Regions from separate parts of the Rhodosalinus sp. 5P4 genome, predicted to be linked through region 3. Evidence: riboswitches for the same ligand, from Rfam matches in the RefSeq annotation. Region 3 holds a riboswitch; each other region holds the start of a gene.

Region 1 (5,685 bases), on a different contig from region 3:
ATCTCTGGCTGCGGCTACTGGCCGGCGGTCACCACAACATCTGCTGCGTGGGCGACGACGACCAGTCGATCTATGGCTGGCGCGGTGCGGAGGTGGGCAACATCCTGCGCTTCGAGACGGATTTCCCCGGCGCGAAGGTCGTCCGGCTGGAGCAGAACTACCGCTCGACCCCGCATATTCTCGCCGCCGCGTCGGGCGTGATCGCCGCCAACGAGGGGCGGCTCGGCAAGACGCTCTGGACCGAGGCCGAGGCGGGCGAGAAGGTCCGCCTCATCGGGCACTGGGACGGCGAGGAGGAGGCGCGCTGGATCGGCGAGGAGATCGAGGCGATGCAGGGCGGCACGCGGGGGATGCGGCCCTTCTCGCTCGACGAGATCGCGATCCTCGTGCGCGCCTCCCACCAGATGCGCGCCTTCGAGGACCGGTTCCTGACCATCGGCCTGCCCTACCGCGTGATCGGCGGGCCGCGCTTCTACGAGCGGATGGAGATCCGCGACGCGATGGCCTATTTCCGGCTCGTCGTCTCGCCCGCGGACGATCTGGCCTTCGAGCGGATCGTGAACACGCCCAAGCGCGGGCTCGGCGACAAGGCCCAGCAGAAGATCCGCGCCGCGGCGCGGGCCCGGGGCGTGAGCCTTCTGGAGGGCGCGCGGGCGCTGCTGGCCGAGAAGGGGCTCTCGGGCAAGGGCGCGGCGGAGCTTGCGAAGCTTCTCGACGGGCTCGACAGGTGGGGCCGGATGGCGGGCGATCCCGGCCTCAGCCACGTCGAGCTTGCGGAAATCGTTCTCGACGAGTCGGGCTACACGGGCATGTGGCAGAAGGACAAGACGCCCGAGGCGCCGGGGCGTCTCGACAACCTCAAGGAACTCGTCAAGGCGCTCGAGGAGTTCGAGAACCTCACCGGCTTCCTGGAGCATGTGAGCCTCATCATGGACAACGAGGCGGGCGCCGAGGGCGAGAAGGTCTCGGTGATGACGCTGCATGCCGCCAAGGGGCTGGAGTTCCCGGCCGTCTTCCTGCCGGGCTGGGAGGACGGGCTTTTCCCCTCGCAGCGGTCCATGGACGAGCAGGGCCTCAAGGGCCTCGAGGAGGAACGCCGCCTCGCCTATGTCGGCATCACCCGCGCGGGCGAGCTCTGCACGATTTCCTTCGCCGGCAACCGGCGCGTCTTCGGCCAGTGGCAGTCGCAGATGCCCTCGCGCTTCATCGACGAGCTGCCGGAGGAGCATGTCGAGGTTCTGACGCCGCCGGGGCTTTACGGGGGCGGCTACGGTGCCGCGGCCACGGCGGGCATCGAGCGCCGCGCGGCCGAGGCCAACGCCTACAACTCTCCCGGCTGGCGCCGGATGCAGGAGCGCGCCGGCGCGCGCCCGGTCAGCCAGCCGCGCGAGACGCGCGGGCAGGTGATCGACCTCGAAGCGGTCAGCGCCCACAGCGTGGGTGATCGCGTTTTCCACCAGAAGTTCGGCTACGGGACAATCAAGGGCATCGAGGGCGACAAGCTCGAGGTCGCCTTCGAGAAGGCGGGCGACAAGAAAGTGGTCGCCCGCTACGTCACCGGCGCCGACGACGTCCCGTTCTGAGCCAATCCGCGCGACCGGCGCAACGTCCGGCCGGGCGTGAAAATCGCTTTCGCCTGACGGGGAATCGGCTACGCTCGGTCGTGTCAGGGTGCCGCGGCGCGTGCGTCGCGGAGAATTGGGAAGCCGGTGAGACCCCGGCGCTGCCCCCGCAACGGTGAGGGCGGGATGCGACAGGCAATGCCACTGGGACCGCTCCCGGGAAGGCGCCTGGCGCGGGGCCACCGGCCCCACCCGCCCCGAGCCCGGAAACCAGCCCTGGCATGACGTCGAACCGCGGGTGGCGGTGTGGGCGGGGACGTCGTGCGGCGCCGCCGCGGTGCTGTCCCGCTCTTCCAGTCATCCGCTCCAATGGCCGCGGGGCGCGGCCCGGGAGATGAGAGATGGTTGACCGGACGGGCCGCGCAGGCCGGCGGGCAGGGCGCAAATGACGGCGCTGGCGATCATGGACGGGCTGCAAAGGCTCTCGCGAGAGGGCGACGCGGCCGAGCAGGCCGCGCGGCTCGGGTTCCTCGAATGGGTTTTTGCCCTGCCGCCGGACGCCAGCCCGCAGCAGGCGGCGAGCCGGGCGCTCGACGGGCTCGACCCGCCCGAGGCGCCCAGCGCCGCCGCGGCGGCCTTCCTGGAGTTTCTGGAACAGGCGACGCGGCCGAGCGTCGTGGGCGCGACTCGCCGGGGCGGGGCGCGCGGACGCCGTCGCGCGCTGCACTGACGCGCAGGCGCCGCGCCGCGACGGGAAATCACGGGACATCCCGTTTTTCGAAGCTTGGGAAAGAGAAACGGCGACGCCCGGGAGGAGGAGGAAGGCGCCGCCGTTTCGATTTCGAAGGCCCCAGGGAGGAGGAGAGGGGGCGCTTCGATCCTGTGTCCGCATCCCGCACCCGAGGGCGACGGGCTGCGTCGTATAAGGTGCGGCGGCATCGGGGAGGAGGAGAGATGCCGCCGCCAGTTTTCAGAAAACCCAGGGAGGAGGAGAGGGTTTCCTGATCCGTATGTCTGCGGGCGCCTGCCTTGCGTGTTGGCGTCAGCCTGCGCCGCGTTCCTTCCAAAGATACGTTTATGCTGCGCTTGCACAATAGCCGGCGGCTCAATGCTGCTATGCGGCAAATGCATATGACATACTGACCTTTTCCGGGCAGCTCTGCCCGTTCCTTGTGCGCTTCGTGAACGCTTGGGCTCGCCTGCCCACGCTGCGCCCGGGCTTGCCTGGAAGATGGGCGGCCTGTGCACGGCGACGCCCGCTCATTTCCCGTCGATGGCATCCGGCGGAATGCCGGAACGCCCGACTCGCGCCCGGCGAGCGATTCGCCCGGGCCGGGCGACGGATCTTCGGCGACGCGACAGTTTTCTGGATACGGGTGGGAAATCATGGGCCAAAAAGGGAGTCCGGAAATTCGCACCATATATGGAGCAGTTTTCAGAGACGGTCATATATATTGTATTTCAGTCCCGCGGGAGCATGGCAAAAGCCGCTCATGCAAGGCGCTGACACGTCTGCGGTTGCCTGTCGTCCCACAAAAACTTGTTGATTTCCATGAATTCCCATGGCATCCCTTTTCTCACGATGAGGGACGGGACGAAGGGGCGGAAAAGAACCCCGAACAAGGCTCCCATAAAAAGTCAGGTTTCATACAGGCACCCCGCTTTCATCGTGAAAGAGAGATCCGGTGCGCGGGCGAGCAGACATCCCCCCAGGTGGCGCGCGCAACCGGACACCCCGGCGACGGGACGAGGGCGGCGGATCGGGCTTTGGCAGCAGCTCGATCCGCCGTTTTCGTAAGGCGCCGGGCCTTCGGGGGCGAAGGTTGAAAGGGCGGTAGGGACAGTGGGCCGCAGGTTCAGAGGCGAGAGCCGCAACAAGGTGGACGGGAAGGGCCGGGTGTCGATCCCGGCCTCGTTCCGCCGCGTGCTCGAGGCCGCCGACCCGAACTGGACCGATGGGCTCAACCCCGAACTGGTGATCGTCTACGGCGACCACCGCCGCAATTACCTCGAATGCTACACCATGGAGGCGATCGCCGAGGTCGACGAGAAGATCGACGCGATGCCGCGCGGCTCGATGCAGCGCAAGATGCTGCAACGCCTCTTCCACGGCCAGAGCTATCCCACCAACGTGGACGAGACCGGCCGCCTCGTCCTGCCGGCGAAGCTGCGCCAGAAGATCGGGCTCGAGGGCGAGGCGTTCTTCATCGCCGCCGGCGACACGTTCCAGATCTGGAAGCCCGAGACCTACGACGCCGAAGAGCTGGCGCGGACCGAAGCCTGGCTCGACGAGCTGCCCGAGGATTTCGACCCGCTGATGCTGCTGGACGATCCGCAGCCCGGCGGCCCGGCGGGGGCGTAGGCCATGACCTGCCCGGCCGCGTCCGCCCCGAGCTCCGCGCCGCCCCATGTTCCGGTCCTGCTCGGCCCGCTTCTCGATCTCGTGGCGCCGGTGCGCGGCGTCTGGCTCGACGGCACCTTCGGTGCGGGCGGCTATGCCCGCGCGCTGCTGGAGGCGGGCGCGGACAAGGTCGTCGCGATGGATCGCGATCCGCTCGCCTTCGAACTCGCGGCGGGATGGGCCGGCGCCTATGGCGACCGTCTGGAGATGGTCGAGGACGTCTTCTCGAGGCTCGATGATTACGGCAGCGACCTCGCCGGCGTGGTGCTCGACCTTGGCGTCTCGTCGATGCAGCTCGACCGCGCCGAGCGCGGCTTTTCCTTCCAGAAGGAGGGGCCGCTCGACATGCGCATGGGGCGGGAGGGCCCGACCGCGGCCGATATCGTGAACGCCGCCTCCGAGAGGGAGCTGGCCGACATCCTCTTTCTCTACGGCGAGGAGCGCGCGAGCCGGCGCATCGCCCGCGCCATCCTGCGTGCGCGCGCCGAGGCGCCGATCGAGACGACGCTCGATCTCGCCCGCGTCGTCGAATCCTGCCTTCCGCGGGCGAAGCCGGGGCAGGCGCACCCCGCCACCCGCAGTTTCCAGGCGCTCAGGATCGCCGTGAACGACGAGTTCGGGGAGCTGTTCCAAGGTCTCGTCGCCGCCGAGCGCGCGCTTGCGCCCGGCGGCGCGCTCGCCGTGGTGACCTTCCATTCCATCGAGGACCGGATGGTGAAGCGCTTTTTCCAGGCGCGGGCGGGCTCCACCGGCGCGGCCAATCGTTTCGCGCCGGCGGGCACCCCCGAGCGTGCGCGCTTCGAGATCCTCACGCGCAAGGCGGTCGGCCCCGACGCGGAGGAGCTTGCCCGCAACCCCCGCGCGCGTTCGGCCCGGCTTCGGGTGGCGCGCCGCACCGATGCGCCCGCGGGCGCCCCCGATCCCGCCCGGATCGGCATGCCGGTCGTGAAAGGATAGACCAGATGCGCACCCTGCTTTTCGTGACCACCGCGTGCACCGTGATCGGACTCGCCTTCTGGGCCTACCACCAGAACTATCGCACCCAGCAGGCCATCGCCGAGACCGAGGCCCTGCAGCGCCAGATCGCCGAGACGCGGGCGCGCTTCGCGGTGCTGCGGGCCGAATGGGCCTATCTCAACCGGCCCGACCGGCTGATGGAGCTTGCCGAGATGAACTTCGACACGCTCGGGCTTCTGCCCTTCCGGCCCGAGCAGTTCGGCCGCGTCGAGCAGGTCGCCTATCCTGCTGAGGACGCGCCCGAGCCCATCGCCAACGTGGTCGAGATTTCCGAGCAGGGAGAGTCGACGCCATGATCCGCAAGCCGCTGCGCCCGCTCGCCCGGATCCTCGAGGCCCGCGCCAGGGGCGAAAGCCCCGACGCGATCGAGCGCGAGAACATCCGCCTGCGCCACGAGGAGATGCGCGACCGGCTGCGCCAGCGCGCCGAGGCGCGGCTGCTGGTGCTGGGCGTGGCCTTCGTCTTCGCCTTCGCCCTCGTGGGCGGGCGGACCGCGCATCTCGCGGCCTCAGAGCCCGAAGAGCCGCGCGTGCGCGCGCCGGGCGCCTCCATCCTCGCGCAGCGCGCCGACATCACCGACCGGCACGGCCGGGTGCTGGCCACCAACATGGGCACGCACAGCCTTTACGCGCAGCCGCCCCTGATGGTGGACCCCGACACGGCCGCGCGCGAGCTTGCGCGGATCTTCCCGGACCTCGATGCCGA
Region 2 (5,685 bases), on a different contig from region 3:
GCCGCGTCCTCGCCCAGCGTGAGCGCGTCGAGCCCCCGCCCCATCGTCATCAGAAGCGCCCAGCCGAGCGCGGTGAAGGGCAGCGCGACCCAGACATCGCTCATCGAGCGGTCGGCGAGCGAACCCATCATCCAGAAGACGATCTCGCTCGCCGCGAAGGGGTTGGGCGAGAGGTTGAGCACCAGCGAGGTGAGCGCGGCGGCGAGCGCCGAGATCGCGATGCCGGCGAGGATGAGCGTGAGCGAGGTGCCCCGCGGGCCCGCGAGCGCGACGACGAGAAGCACGGCGGCGAGCGCCCCGGCGAGCGCGGCGGCGGGCAGGCCGAGCGCCCAGCTCGCCGCGAGGCCCGTCTGAAGCGCGATCACCGCGCCGAGCGCCGCGGCGCCCGAGACGCCGATGAGCCCCGGCTCTGCCAGCGGGTTGCGCAGGTAGCCCTGCATGGCCGCGCCCGCGAGGCCGAGGCTCGCCCCCACGATGGCGGCGAGGAGCGCGCGGGGCAGGCGGATCTCGCGCATCACGAGGGTGAGCGGGCCGGCATCGCCCGCGACGAGGGCGCGAAGGCTTTCGCCCGCGCCCACGCCCGCCGGCCCGATGGTGAGCGAGCCCAGAAAGAGGGCCGCGACGAGCGCACCGAGAAGAAGCGCGAGGCGCGTCACTCCGGCCCCTCCGGCGGCAGGGTGCGGCGCAGCTCGGCCAGCGACTCGATGGCCGCCAGCACATGCGGCGTGCCGCAGATCCAGTCGCGGTCGGCGAAGGCGCCCGCGGCACGGCCCTCGCGCAGGGCGCGCACCACCGGATGGTCGAGGATATCCTCGGCGCGCGAGGCGCCGGGATAGGGCCGGGCGGTCACGACGGCCTCGGGCGCGGCCAGCGCCAGCACCTCGAGCGGCATCCGCCCGCCCGCCGAGAGGCCGGCCGCCTCGGCAACGTTTTCGAAGCCGGCGGCGGCGAGGATCTCGCCGGCCAGCGAGCGGTCGCCCGCCGTGTAGCCGTTGGCGTAGTAGAGCGCCGCGCTTGGCCTGCGCGAAACGGACTCGCGCAGCGCGGCGCGGCGCGCGTCGAAGATTGCGACCGCGCGCGCGGCGGCCTCTTCCTGTCCCAGCGCCGCGCCCATCTCGACCATCCGGGTCCGCACGTCGTCGAGAGAGAGCGCGGGATCGAACACGACGACCGGAATCCCGAGGCGGCGAAGCATGGCGACCGTGGGCTGGGCCGTGTAGCGCCCGGCGAGCACGAGGTCGGGCCGCATGAGGTAGATGTCCTCCGCGGCGCCGCGGTTCGAAGGGAAGGCGGCCGCCTCTTCGGCCATGGCGGAGACGCGCGGATCGGTGGCGAGGTTCGTCACCGAGTGGAGCTGCCCCGGCGCCGCGAGCATCATGGCGAGCTGGTCGGTGCAGAGGTTGATCGAGACGACGCGGGCGGGCGGCGCCTCGTCCGCGCCGCCCGGGCCCGCCGCCGCGACGGACAGCCCGAGCCAGAGCCCGAGCGCCGCCGCGGCGCGCCGGAGCCGCCGATCAGAACGACGCGCGCAGCCCGACATAGATCCCCCGGCCCGGCATGTTGTAGCCGCCCACCGTCTCGTAATCCTCGTCGAAGAGGTTCTCGACGCGCAGATAGGCCTCCGCCGTGTCGGTCACCGCGTAGGAAAAGCCCAGGTTGGCCAGCGTGTAGTCGCTCACGTCGTTGTTCGGCGGCGCGAAGGCGCTGGGCTCCACGTCGGCCACGCGCTGCACGTCGAAGGTGCCGCGAAGGCGGTCGGTGAAATCGACGTCCACCCCGAGGGTGAGGTCGTGGCGCGGCACGAGCGCGAGCCGCGTGCCGTCGGTTTCCGCGTCCGTCAGGGTATAGGCGCCGAAGACGGCCACGCGGTCGGTGTGGGCGTAGCGCCCCTCGATCTCCAGCCCCTTGCTGACCGTGGTGCCGGGAACCTGGTTGTAGCATCCGAAGCCGCTGCCGCAGGCCGTGGCGGCGCCGTCGAAGCCGATCAGGTCGTCGATCTCGGCGTAGAAGGCCGTCGCCTGCACGAAGCTCTCCTCGCCGAAGCGCCGCTCGACGCCAAGCTCCACGCTGCGGCTTTTCTCGACCTTCAGGGTCGGATCACCCGCGGCGCTGAACCGCTCGAAGAGCGACGGCGCGCGAAAGCCGGTGCCGACCACGGCGCGGACCGTCGTGTCCGGCCGCGCGCGCCAGGCGAGCGCGACGCGCCCGGAGGTATTGCCGCCGAAATCGTCGTTGTCGTCGTAGCGCAGCGAAACCGCGACATCGAGGTCGTCCCGCGGACGGAAGATCGCCTCGGCCAGCGCCGAGGTCGTCACCGAAGAGCCCGCGTCGAAATCGGTCTCGTACTCCTCCTCGGTGCGGTCGAGCCCGAAGCTGAGCGTGGTCCCGCCCGACAGCTCCGTCGTGCCGAGATAGGAAAGCTGGTCGCGGTCGCCGTCGAACGCTTTGATCACGCCGCCCGGGTCGCGGCGTTCCGAGCGGAAGGTCGAATAGCTGAAGGTGTGATCCACACCGAAGGCCGCGATTTCCGCGAAGACGCGCGCGCCGGTCTGCTCCAAGAGATTCGTGCCTATGGGGTCAACGACATATCTGCCATTGGCGTCCACGATGGGATTGAAGCTGGCGTCAAAGACCAAGTTGTCGATTTCCGCCTCGGCGTCACGGTGGAAGGCGGAAAACCCGAGCACGACACCCTCGCCCACCTCGTAATCGCCCGAGAGCGACATGAACGTCTCCTCGTAGCCGTCGTCCTCCGAATCGCCCGCGCGGGCCGAGATACCGTCGGTCTCGGTGCGCGCGAGGTTGAAGGCGAGCGCGCCGCGCTCGCCGCGGGTCGCCACCCCGACCGAGCCCCGCGCCGTGCCGAAACTGCCGCCCTCGGCGAAGCCCTTGACGAAGGTGCCGGGCTCGCTCGCGCGGAAGGTGGTCACGTCCACCACGCCCGCGATCGCCTCGGAGCCGTAAAGCGCCGATTGCGAGCCCCTCACCACCTCGACGCGTTGCAGGCCCGCGCTGGTCAGGCCGCCGAAGTCGAAGCCGAGCTGAACCGCCGACGGGTCGCTCACGTCGATGCCGTCGATGCGCACGCCGACATAGGCGCTGCCGAGGCCGCGAATCCGCACGGTGCTGGCGCTGCCGAGGCCGCCGTTGGAGGAAAAGGACACGCCGGGAATGCGATCGAGCGTGCGCTCGAGCGTCAGCGGCGCCTCGTCGAGCGCCTCTTCGTCGAGGACGTCGACGATGGCGCCGGTGCGGTTGACCTCTTGCGGGACGAGCGCGCCGGAAACGACGATCTCCCCAAGATCGAAGCTTTCCTGGGCCAGGGCCTGGGAGGCGGAAAGAAGCGCCGCGACGGCGGCGGATGCGGAGAGTGGAAGGCGGGTCATGGATCTGTCCCTTCATGGCGGCCCGGGGGCCGACGGCCGGTGAATGCCCGCGACGGACGGCATGACCGGCCCCTCGCGGACGACGAAACGATTGTCACCTCGACGGAAGGGTCCGTTGCCCGTGGCGCGCCCCGCGCCAGGACAGGGTGATCGCCTCGGCAGGTCTCCTGGCTTGCGGGTCGTCGCTTGGCCGGGCCTTCCCGCCGCGCCCCTAGGCGCCGCAGTGGCATGTTCCGGCTTCGCTCTCCGCTCACAGTTGCGGGGGCAGCCGCAGATTCGGGCCGGCGCGAAGCCGGGTTCTCACTGCGTTCCCTTTTCATCCGACGCCGAAACGCCGGAACCGAAGCAGGGCGAAGGTGCCCGCCGCCCGGCGCGGTTGTCAAGCGCGTTCGACCCGGCGGCGGCCACGGCGCCGCGCTGTCGCTTTTCGGCTTAGCGCGGCAGCGATTCTGTCTTATGCCTCGCCCCGACTGGAAACTCGGGGCCTGGTGATGACGAGGATGATGCCGAAGCGAGCTGCACCGTCGCGGCGCGGGAGGGGTGCGCAATGACGCTTTACCTGCGCTGGGTGCTCGAGACCGAACTGCGCGGCGCGCCGGACGACGATCTGGCCGCGATCGCGCAGGACCTGCTTTACCAGGCCCGGGAGGAGGAGGCGGGCACGCTGCAATGCGATGTCCATCTTTCGGAGGATGGCGAACGGCTGCATCTGCTGATGGGCTTTTCGAACGATACCGCCGTGGTCGAGCATTTGCAGGGGTTCACGCGGCGTTTCGCGCGCCCGCTGTTTGCGCTGGTGCGTCCGTTGCGCATGACGGTCTATGGCGATCCGTCCCCCGAGGTGCGCGAGGCGCTCGGCGCGTTGCAGCCGACCTACATGCCGCGCCTGCAGGACGGCTAGAGAAGCCCCCGGAGCGCCGAGGCGCAACGCTGCAGCGTGGCCTCGATCCGCGGCCGGAATCCCGGCATCTCGTAAAAGGACCCTTCCGCGGAGTGGCCGACCGCGGCGATTTCCCCGCCCGAGCAGCGAAACCCGATCGCCGTGGCGGTGACGCCCGGCTCGAACTCGCCGTCGCAGTGCATGATCCCGCTGGGCGCGGCCCCCTCGATGAGGCGCATCACGGCGGCGCGGTCGGTGATGGTCTTCTCGGTCCAGGCCGCGACCGGTGCCTCGGCCACCAGCTGCGCGCGGCGCTCGGGCGGTTCCTGCACGACGAGGGCGCGGCCCATCGCGGTGGCGAGAAGCGGCAGCCGGCTGCCCACGGTGAAGCCCAGCCGCGGCGCCAGCCCGTCGCCGCCCGTGTGGGCAAGGAAGATCGCGTCTTCCCCGTCGCGCATCGCCATGGAAAGCGGCTGCCCGCACTGCGCGGCGAATCCCTCGAGCACCGGCTGGATCGCAAGGCCGAAGCGGCGCCCCTGCAGGAACCCGCCCGCCAGGACGAGAATGCGCGGCGACAGGGAATAGCTGCGCCCGGTCTGCCGGACATAGCCCAGCCGCACCAGCGTGAGCACGAGCCGGCGCGCCACCGCGCGGTCGATGCCGCAGCGCCGGGCGATCTCGGGGATGGTGAGCTGCTGCGCGTCGGCGTCGAAGCATTTCAGCACGCACAGCCCCTTGGCGAAGGTGAGCGACGTGTCCGAGGTGGAGATCTCTGTGGTTCCGGCCATCGCCGCGACCCTCCCTCGCGCGCTTGACAGTCCCGCGCGGCTGACTCAACATTCCGATAATGTATCGCCAGTGCGATTTTCGCGCAAATGCCAATTCACGCTTGGCAAGGAGGCCCGGATGATCAGCCAGGAACTCAACGACAGGATCACGCGCGTGGAGCAGGGTACCGGCGCAGGGGCTGTCCTGCGCCTCTACTGGCAGCCCGCCGCGCTTTCGGAAGAGTTGTCCGGGCCGCGCCCGGTGATTCCCGTGCGGCTGATGGGCGAGGATCTCGTGCTGTTCCGCGACACGTCCGGCGAACTCGGGCTCATCGGGCGGCATTGCCCGCACCGCGGCGCCGACCTCTGCTACGGCCGGCGCGAGGACGGCGGCCTGCGCTGCCCGTTCCACGGCTGGCATTTCGACCGGACCGGCCAGTGCGTGGAGACGCCGGGCGAGCCCGAGGGCTCGCCGCTTGCCGGGAACATCCGCACCACCGCCTACCCGGTGGTCGAGAAGAACGGGATCGTCTGGGCCTACATGGGGCCGGGCGAGCCGCCGGCCTTCCCCGATCTCGACTGCTTCCGCGCGCCCGAAAGCCACGTCTTCGCCTTCAAGGGCCTGTGGGAGTGCAACTGGCTGCAGGCGATG
Region 3 (5,685 bases):
ACCGGCGCACGACCCGGCACGAGGGATATGCGCTGTCCCAGAAGCACCGAAAGAAGATCGAAGAGCCGTTCGGCTGAGCCAAGAAAGTCGGCGGCATGGCACAGACCGTGTATCGGGGCACTGAACGCGTCCGATCCCGCTTCATCCTGACCATGGCCGCCAACAACCTTGCCCGGCTACCGCGGTTGCTGGGGGCATGACGGGAAAGACGGACCAAGGTGCGAGCCACGGACGCGCCAACAGGCATGACCGTCAGTCGAACCGGCCATGATGACGGGACAGCGTTCCGGTTCGAGAACTATTTCAGCGACCTGCTAGACCGTTGGAACTTTCGCCGGCCCGGCACGCGTGGCTCGACGCCTTGCAAGTCGCCAGGCGCGAGGTGACGCGCTTGCCCGAGCGTTCCGTGACGGGATGGCTGAACTCCGCGGCCTCGATGTCCGCGCCGTGCCGGGCGATCACGAGTGCGCTCTGTGCCGAGAAGTCGGGCACGCGCCGTCCGCTGGTGGATCCTGGATCAGCACGACACCGCCCATGGCTGACGCCCGGCCCGGTCGCGCCGACGGCTCAGGGCGCGAAGCGCAGCGTCACGGTGAAGGGGTAGCTTTCGGAGGAGAGCCCGTTCGGGGCGCGGGGCAGGCGCGCGCGCTGGACCGCGGCCACCGCGGCCCGGTCGAGTTGCGCGTTGCCCGAGGAGCCCCGAACCGAAACCCCGGCGAGGCGGCCGGCGGGGGCCACCAGGATGGCGAGGCGCACGCGCCCCGCGGCGCGCGTGCCCGATGGGTAGCGTTTCTGGCGTTCGATCGCGGCGACGATCTGCCCGCCCCAGCGCGCCACGAGCTTCTGCCCCGACGCGCCCTGGGCGACCTGTTCCGTCGCGCGTGTCCGGCCCGCGCTTGCGCCGCCGCCCGCGCCTTCGGCCTGCTGGGACTGGGGCGCGGCGCCGCGGCCACCGGTCGGCGCTTCGGGCGGTGCGGGCCGCGCGGCAGGTGCGGGTGACGGCCGCGCGGCGCTGCGTGCGGGTGCGGTCTCCAGCGTTTCGGGTCTCGGTGCCGGGCGGCGGGACAGCCCGGGCGCATGTGGCGAGGACGGGATCGCCGCGCGGGTGTCCGGGCGGGGTGCGGCCTCGGCCGCGGGCCTTGCGGGCGCCGCGGCGGCCGCGCGCGGCGCCTCGGGGGCCTCGCGTCTCGGCAGCGCGGCGCCATGGCCGGTGTCGGGCGCGGGCCGGGGCAGGGCCGGGGCTTCGGCAAGCGGCGGCGCGGGGAGGTGGGCGACCGCGGCGGGCCGCTTCGGCGCGGGGCCGTCCGGCGCGGGCGGCGCGGCCGCCTGCGGGGCGGTCCGGGGCAGCGTCTCCGCCGCCGGCCCGGACGCGGTGTCGGGCCGGGGCAGGGCGGCGGAAAGCGGCGCCGGACGGTCGGGCGGGGATGGCATCGCCGCCTCGGTCTGGGCGGCGGGCGGGGCGCGCCAGGCCGTGACGAGGGCCGTTAGACCCGCGCCTCCCGCCTCGAGCGAGACCGTGGCCGCACCGCCCGCGCCGGCGGCGGGCGCCGCGCCGCCCGACCATTGCGCGAAGGCGCCCACGTGCAGCGCCAGCGCCACGCCCGTGAAGGCGGCGAATTCGAGCCCTCCCTTCATCGCGGCCGTACCGCCAGTTCGATCTCTGCCGCGCCCGTCTCTGCGAGACGCCGCAGCAGCGCGGCGAACTCCGCCGCCGGGAGCGTCGCGTCCGCACGAACGGTGAGCGGGCCGGCCCCGGCGTCGCGCGCGGCGAGCGCCTCCCACGCCGCCACGCCGTCCGCGCCGCCGAAGGCCACCCGCCCGGCCGCCGAGACGTGCAGGACCGCGCCGGCCTCGGCGCCCGTCTCCGCGCCCGCCTGGGGCGGGGTCACGTCGAAGGGGGCGGGCGGGGCGATCTCGGCCGTCATCAGGAAGAAGATGAGCAGCAGGAAGACGACGTTGATCATCGGCACGATGGCCTCGGGACGGGTGCGCGCAGGGGGGCGGGGAAACTCCATCGCGTCTACTCCACCAGCAGGAGTTGGCTGTGTCCCGCGGCGCGGAGCGTCTCGGCCACGTCGGCGAGGCGCTGCAGGTCCGCGCCCGCGACCGGGCGCAGGACCAGCGGGTCGGCCGGCGTCTCGGTCAGCGGGGCGAGGGCGGCGGCAAGGCCGGTCTCGTCCACGGCGCGGCCGTTGAGCGTGACGCGGTCGGGGAAGATCTCCACCAGCCGGGGCGGGCCGCTCCAGCCCGCGCCCCCGCCTGCCGTGGCGAGGGGCAGCGCGGCGTCGCGCCCGAACTGCGCCACCAGCATGAAGAAGACCAGAAGCAGGAACACCACGTCGATCATCGGCGTCAGGCTCGGGCGGCGGCGCGGACGGGCGGCGGCGAAATCGAACATCAGGCCGCCTCCGCCGCGCGGGGGGGCAGGTGCGTGAAGACGCGGGTGGCCAGATCTTCCATCTCGCCCTGGACCGCCTCGGCCACGCTCTCGAACCAGGTGAGCGCGGCGGCGGCGGGGATCGCCACCGCCATGCCGGCGGCGGTCGTCAGGAGCGCCTCCCAGATCCCGCCCGCGAGGACCGAGGGGTCGGCCCGCGCGCCGCTGGCCTGAAGCGCCTGGAAGGCGTCGATCATGCCGAGGACGGTGCCCAGAAGCCCGATCAGCGGTGCGATGGTGGCGATGAGTTCGAGCGCGCGCAGCCCTTCCCGGAGCCGGGCGAGTTCGGCCCGCGCGATGCGCGTCGTCTCTTCGCGGGCGGCGGGCTCGGCCATGGCCGGATCCTCCGCCGCGCCCATGGCGGCGGCCGCGAGCCGGGCGCGCACGCCGCTGCCGCGCGCGGCCTCGGCGCGGGCCTGCGCCGCGCGGCCTTCGGTCCAGAGCGCCACGGCGGCGCGCGCCCGCGCCCCGCCCCAGGCGCCGAGCCGGGCCAGCCGCCAGAGTTTCCAGAGAATGAGCGCCAGGGTGAGGACCGAAAGCGCCGCGATGACCCAGAGCGCCGGGCCGCCACGGGCGAGGAACTCGCCGATCCCGCCGAACGCCGCGTTGCCCGCCATGCGCCTCTCCTCCCGCCGCCGGGCCGGGCCCGGTCTGCGCTTCGTGTCTTGTCCGGGAAGGGGCGGCCTGCCCGGACCGGTGATCGGGTTCACCACGCCGGAAGGCTCCGTCGCCCCGGCGCGCCCCGCGCCCGGACAGGGTGATCGCTCCGGCAGGTCTCCTGACTCGCGGGTCGCTGCTCGGCCGGGCCTTCCCGCGGGCCGCGCCCGCAGTGGCATCTTCCGGCTCCGCTCGCCGCTTACAGTTGCGGGGGCAGTCGCGGGTTTGGCCCTCAGGCCGCACCGCGTTCCCATTTTCACCGGGCGCGCGAACGCCCGGACCGGAGCACCCCGACCCTTACGCCGAATCGCGCTTTCGGAAAAGCAGAACCTCGTGCGTGCCACGCAGTTGCACGCCGCCCTGCGGGGCTGTACCCGTGCCGGGAGTGGGGAAGATCCGCCTATGCTGGAGCGCCGGAGCGCGAAGATACGTCTGACGAGGGCGTTCCAGGGACAAGCGCAGCGTCTCTACCCGTTCTTCCGGCAGCACACCTATCGCGGACCGCTTCTGCCTTCGGAGGTCGAGAGTCGGGTCGCCGTTTCGCTGCGGGACGGGTTTCTTTACAACCGGATCCCCAAGACCGCGAACTCGCTCATGACCTGGATGCTCGCCAGGGCCTCGGCAGACGCCGCGGGCGAGCCTGCGCCCGAACGGCCGAAGAGCTATTTCCCGACGCCGCGGCGACTGTCATCGGGCGAGGCCGCCCGTGTCGAGCACGAGATCTTCAAGTTCGCGATCGTGCGGAACCCCTATTCGCGCACGCTTTCGGCGTATCTGGACAAGATCGCCGCGGGAAAACAGCAGGCGCGCACCTTCGAGAAATGGCGCGGCGCCCCGGTTCAGCGGGAAGAACCGAGCTTCGGCGAGTTCTGTCGCTATCTGGACGCGGTCGGGCTGCGGGACGACGTGCACTGGGTGCCGCAGACGGAGCTGCTTTGCGAGGTGCCGGGCTGGTTCGACCGGATCTACCGGCAGGAAAGGCTGGGCGAGGCCGCCGAGGAAATCATGGGGCGGATCTTCGGCGTGGCGCCGGAGTTCCCGGCGCGGGTGGGGCCGCGCCCGACCGGGGCGTCGAAGCTCATCGCCCGCCACTACGACGACGAGACGCGCCGGATCGTGGCGCGGCTCTTTGCGGCGGATTTCGATGCCCTGGGCTACGCCCCGGATCTTCCGGGCGCGGCCTGATCCGTCAGCCGATCTCGGCCAGACGTTCGAGCGCCGCGCGCAGGCGCTGCGCCTCGTCCTCTTTCAGGGCGAGGGTCGCGCGGGTTTCGTCCACCACCTCCTCGGGGGCGCTTTCGACGAATTTCGGGTTGGAAAGCCGCCCCGAAAGCCCGCCCATCTCCTTCTCGAGCTTGCCGAGCGTCTTCTCGAGCCGCGCCTTCTCCTCGGCGACGTCGATGACGCCGGCGAGCGGCAGGCCGAGGCTCGCGCCCTCCACGGCCACGGTGACCGTGCCCTTCGGGAAGCCGTCGACCTCCTCGAGGCTCTCGATCCGGGCGAGCCGCTTGATCAGCGCCTCGTTCCGGCCCCAGGCGGCGCGGCCGGTCTCGCCGATCTCGGTGGCGAGCATCGGCACGTAGAGCCCCGCGGGGACGTGCATCTGCGCCCGCGCGCTGCGCACCTCCTCGATGACGGAGACGACCCAGCCCATCTCCCGGTCGGCGGCCTCGTCCGCAAGCTCCGCGGCGGTGTAGCCGGGCCAGTCGGCGTGAACGAGCATCTTCGACCGCTCGGCCAGCGTGCCCCAGAGCTCCTCGGTGAGGAAGGGCATGATCGGATGCAGAAGGATGAGGCACTGGTCGATCACCCAGGCCATCACCGCCTGCGTCTCGGCCCGAAGCTCCTCGTCCTCGCCCTGCAGGAGCGGCTTGGAGAATTCCACGTACCAGTCGCAGACCTTGCCCCAGACGAAGCCGTAGAGCGCGTCCGCCGCCTCGTTGAAGCGGAAGGCGTCGAGCGCGGCGTCCACCTTCTCGCGCACGCGGCCGGTCTCTCCGAGGATCCAGCGGTTGACGGCGGCGGTGGCCGCGGGGACGTCGGCGCCGCCGCCCACCGCGCCGTTCATCTCGGCGAAGCGCGCGGCGTTCCAGAGCTTGGTGCCGAAGTTCCGGTAGCCCGCGATCCGCTCCTTCGAGAGGCGCAGGTCCCGGCCCATCGCCGCCATGGCGGTGAGCGTGAAGCGCACCGCGTCGGCGCCGTACTCCTCGATGAGCTCCAGCGGGTCGAGCACGTTGCCGAGCGACTTCGACATCTTCTTGCCCTTCTCGTCACGGACGAGGGCGTGGACGTAGACGGTGTCGAAGGGGCGTTCCCCCACCACGGCGTATTGCATCATCATCATCCGGGCGACCCAGAAGAAGATGATGTCGAAGCCAGTGATGAGCACGTCTGTCGGGAAATAGCGGCGAAGCTCCGGCGTGTCCTCGGGCCAGCCCAGCGTGCCGATGGGCCAGAGCCCCGAGGAGAACCAGGTGTCGAGCACGTCGGTCTCGCGCGCCAGCGTGACCTCGGCGAAGCGCGCCACGCCGTCGCCCGCGGCCTCGCGCAGGCCGCCCCATTCCGCGCCCTGGCCGCCGAAGCGGATCTCG

What was found. A riboswitch is a leader RNA that binds a small molecule or an ion and turns the genes downstream of it on or off. The one in region 3 is predicted to bind cobalamin.
Region 1: another riboswitch for cobalamin. It lies ahead of AB6A69_RS00215 (hypothetical protein); the one in region 3 lies ahead of AB6A69_RS15665 (MotA/TolQ/ExbB proton channel family protein).
Region 2: another riboswitch for cobalamin. It lies ahead of AB6A69_RS03495 (TonB-dependent receptor plug domain-containing protein); the one in region 3 lies ahead of AB6A69_RS15665 (MotA/TolQ/ExbB proton channel family protein).

What each region holds. Positions count from the first base shown of each region.
Region 1 covers NZ_JBGFSJ010000001.1:41,505-47,189, forward strand. The annotation lists gene AB6A69_RS00210 (ATP-dependent helicase) at 1-1,583, shown strand, start outside; cobalamin riboswitch at 1,653-1,856, shown strand; gene AB6A69_RS00215 (hypothetical protein) at 2,008-2,292, shown strand; gene mraZ (division/cell wall cluster transcriptional repressor MraZ) at 3,406-3,924, shown strand; gene rsmH (16S rRNA (cytosine(1402)-N(4))-methyltransferase RsmH) at 3,928-4,920, shown strand; gene AB6A69_RS00230 (cell division protein FtsL) at 4,926-5,276, shown strand; gene AB6A69_RS00235 (peptidoglycan D,D-transpeptidase FtsI family protein) at 5,273-5,685, shown strand, end outside.
Region 2 covers NZ_JBGFSJ010000002.1:120,861-126,545, forward strand. The annotation lists gene AB6A69_RS03485 (FecCD family ABC transporter permease) at 1-656, opposite strand, end outside; gene AB6A69_RS03490 (ABC transporter substrate-binding protein) at 653-1,540, opposite strand; gene AB6A69_RS03495 (TonB-dependent receptor plug domain-containing protein) at 1,515-3,386, opposite strand; cobalamin riboswitch at 3,526-3,746, opposite strand; gene AB6A69_RS03500 (hypothetical protein) at 3,934-4,287, shown strand; gene AB6A69_RS03505 (helix-turn-helix domain-containing protein) at 4,284-5,054, opposite strand; gene AB6A69_RS03510 (Rieske 2Fe-2S domain-containing protein) at 5,173-5,685, shown strand, end outside.
Region 3 covers NZ_JBGFSJ010000009.1:85,626-91,310, reverse strand. The annotation lists partial or broken gene AB6A69_RS15690 (IS5 family transposase) at 1-200, shown strand, start outside; gene AB6A69_RS15685 (hypothetical protein) at 304-492, opposite strand; gene AB6A69_RS15680 (TonB family protein) at 568-1,635, opposite strand; gene AB6A69_RS15675 (ExbD/TolR family protein) at 1,632-2,015, opposite strand; gene AB6A69_RS15670 (ExbD/TolR family protein) at 2,021-2,398, opposite strand; gene AB6A69_RS15665 (MotA/TolQ/ExbB proton channel family protein) at 2,398-3,054, opposite strand; cobalamin riboswitch at 3,188-3,394, opposite strand; gene AB6A69_RS15660 (sulfotransferase family protein) at 3,497-4,279, shown strand; gene AB6A69_RS15655 (valine--tRNA ligase) at 4,284-5,685, opposite strand, start outside.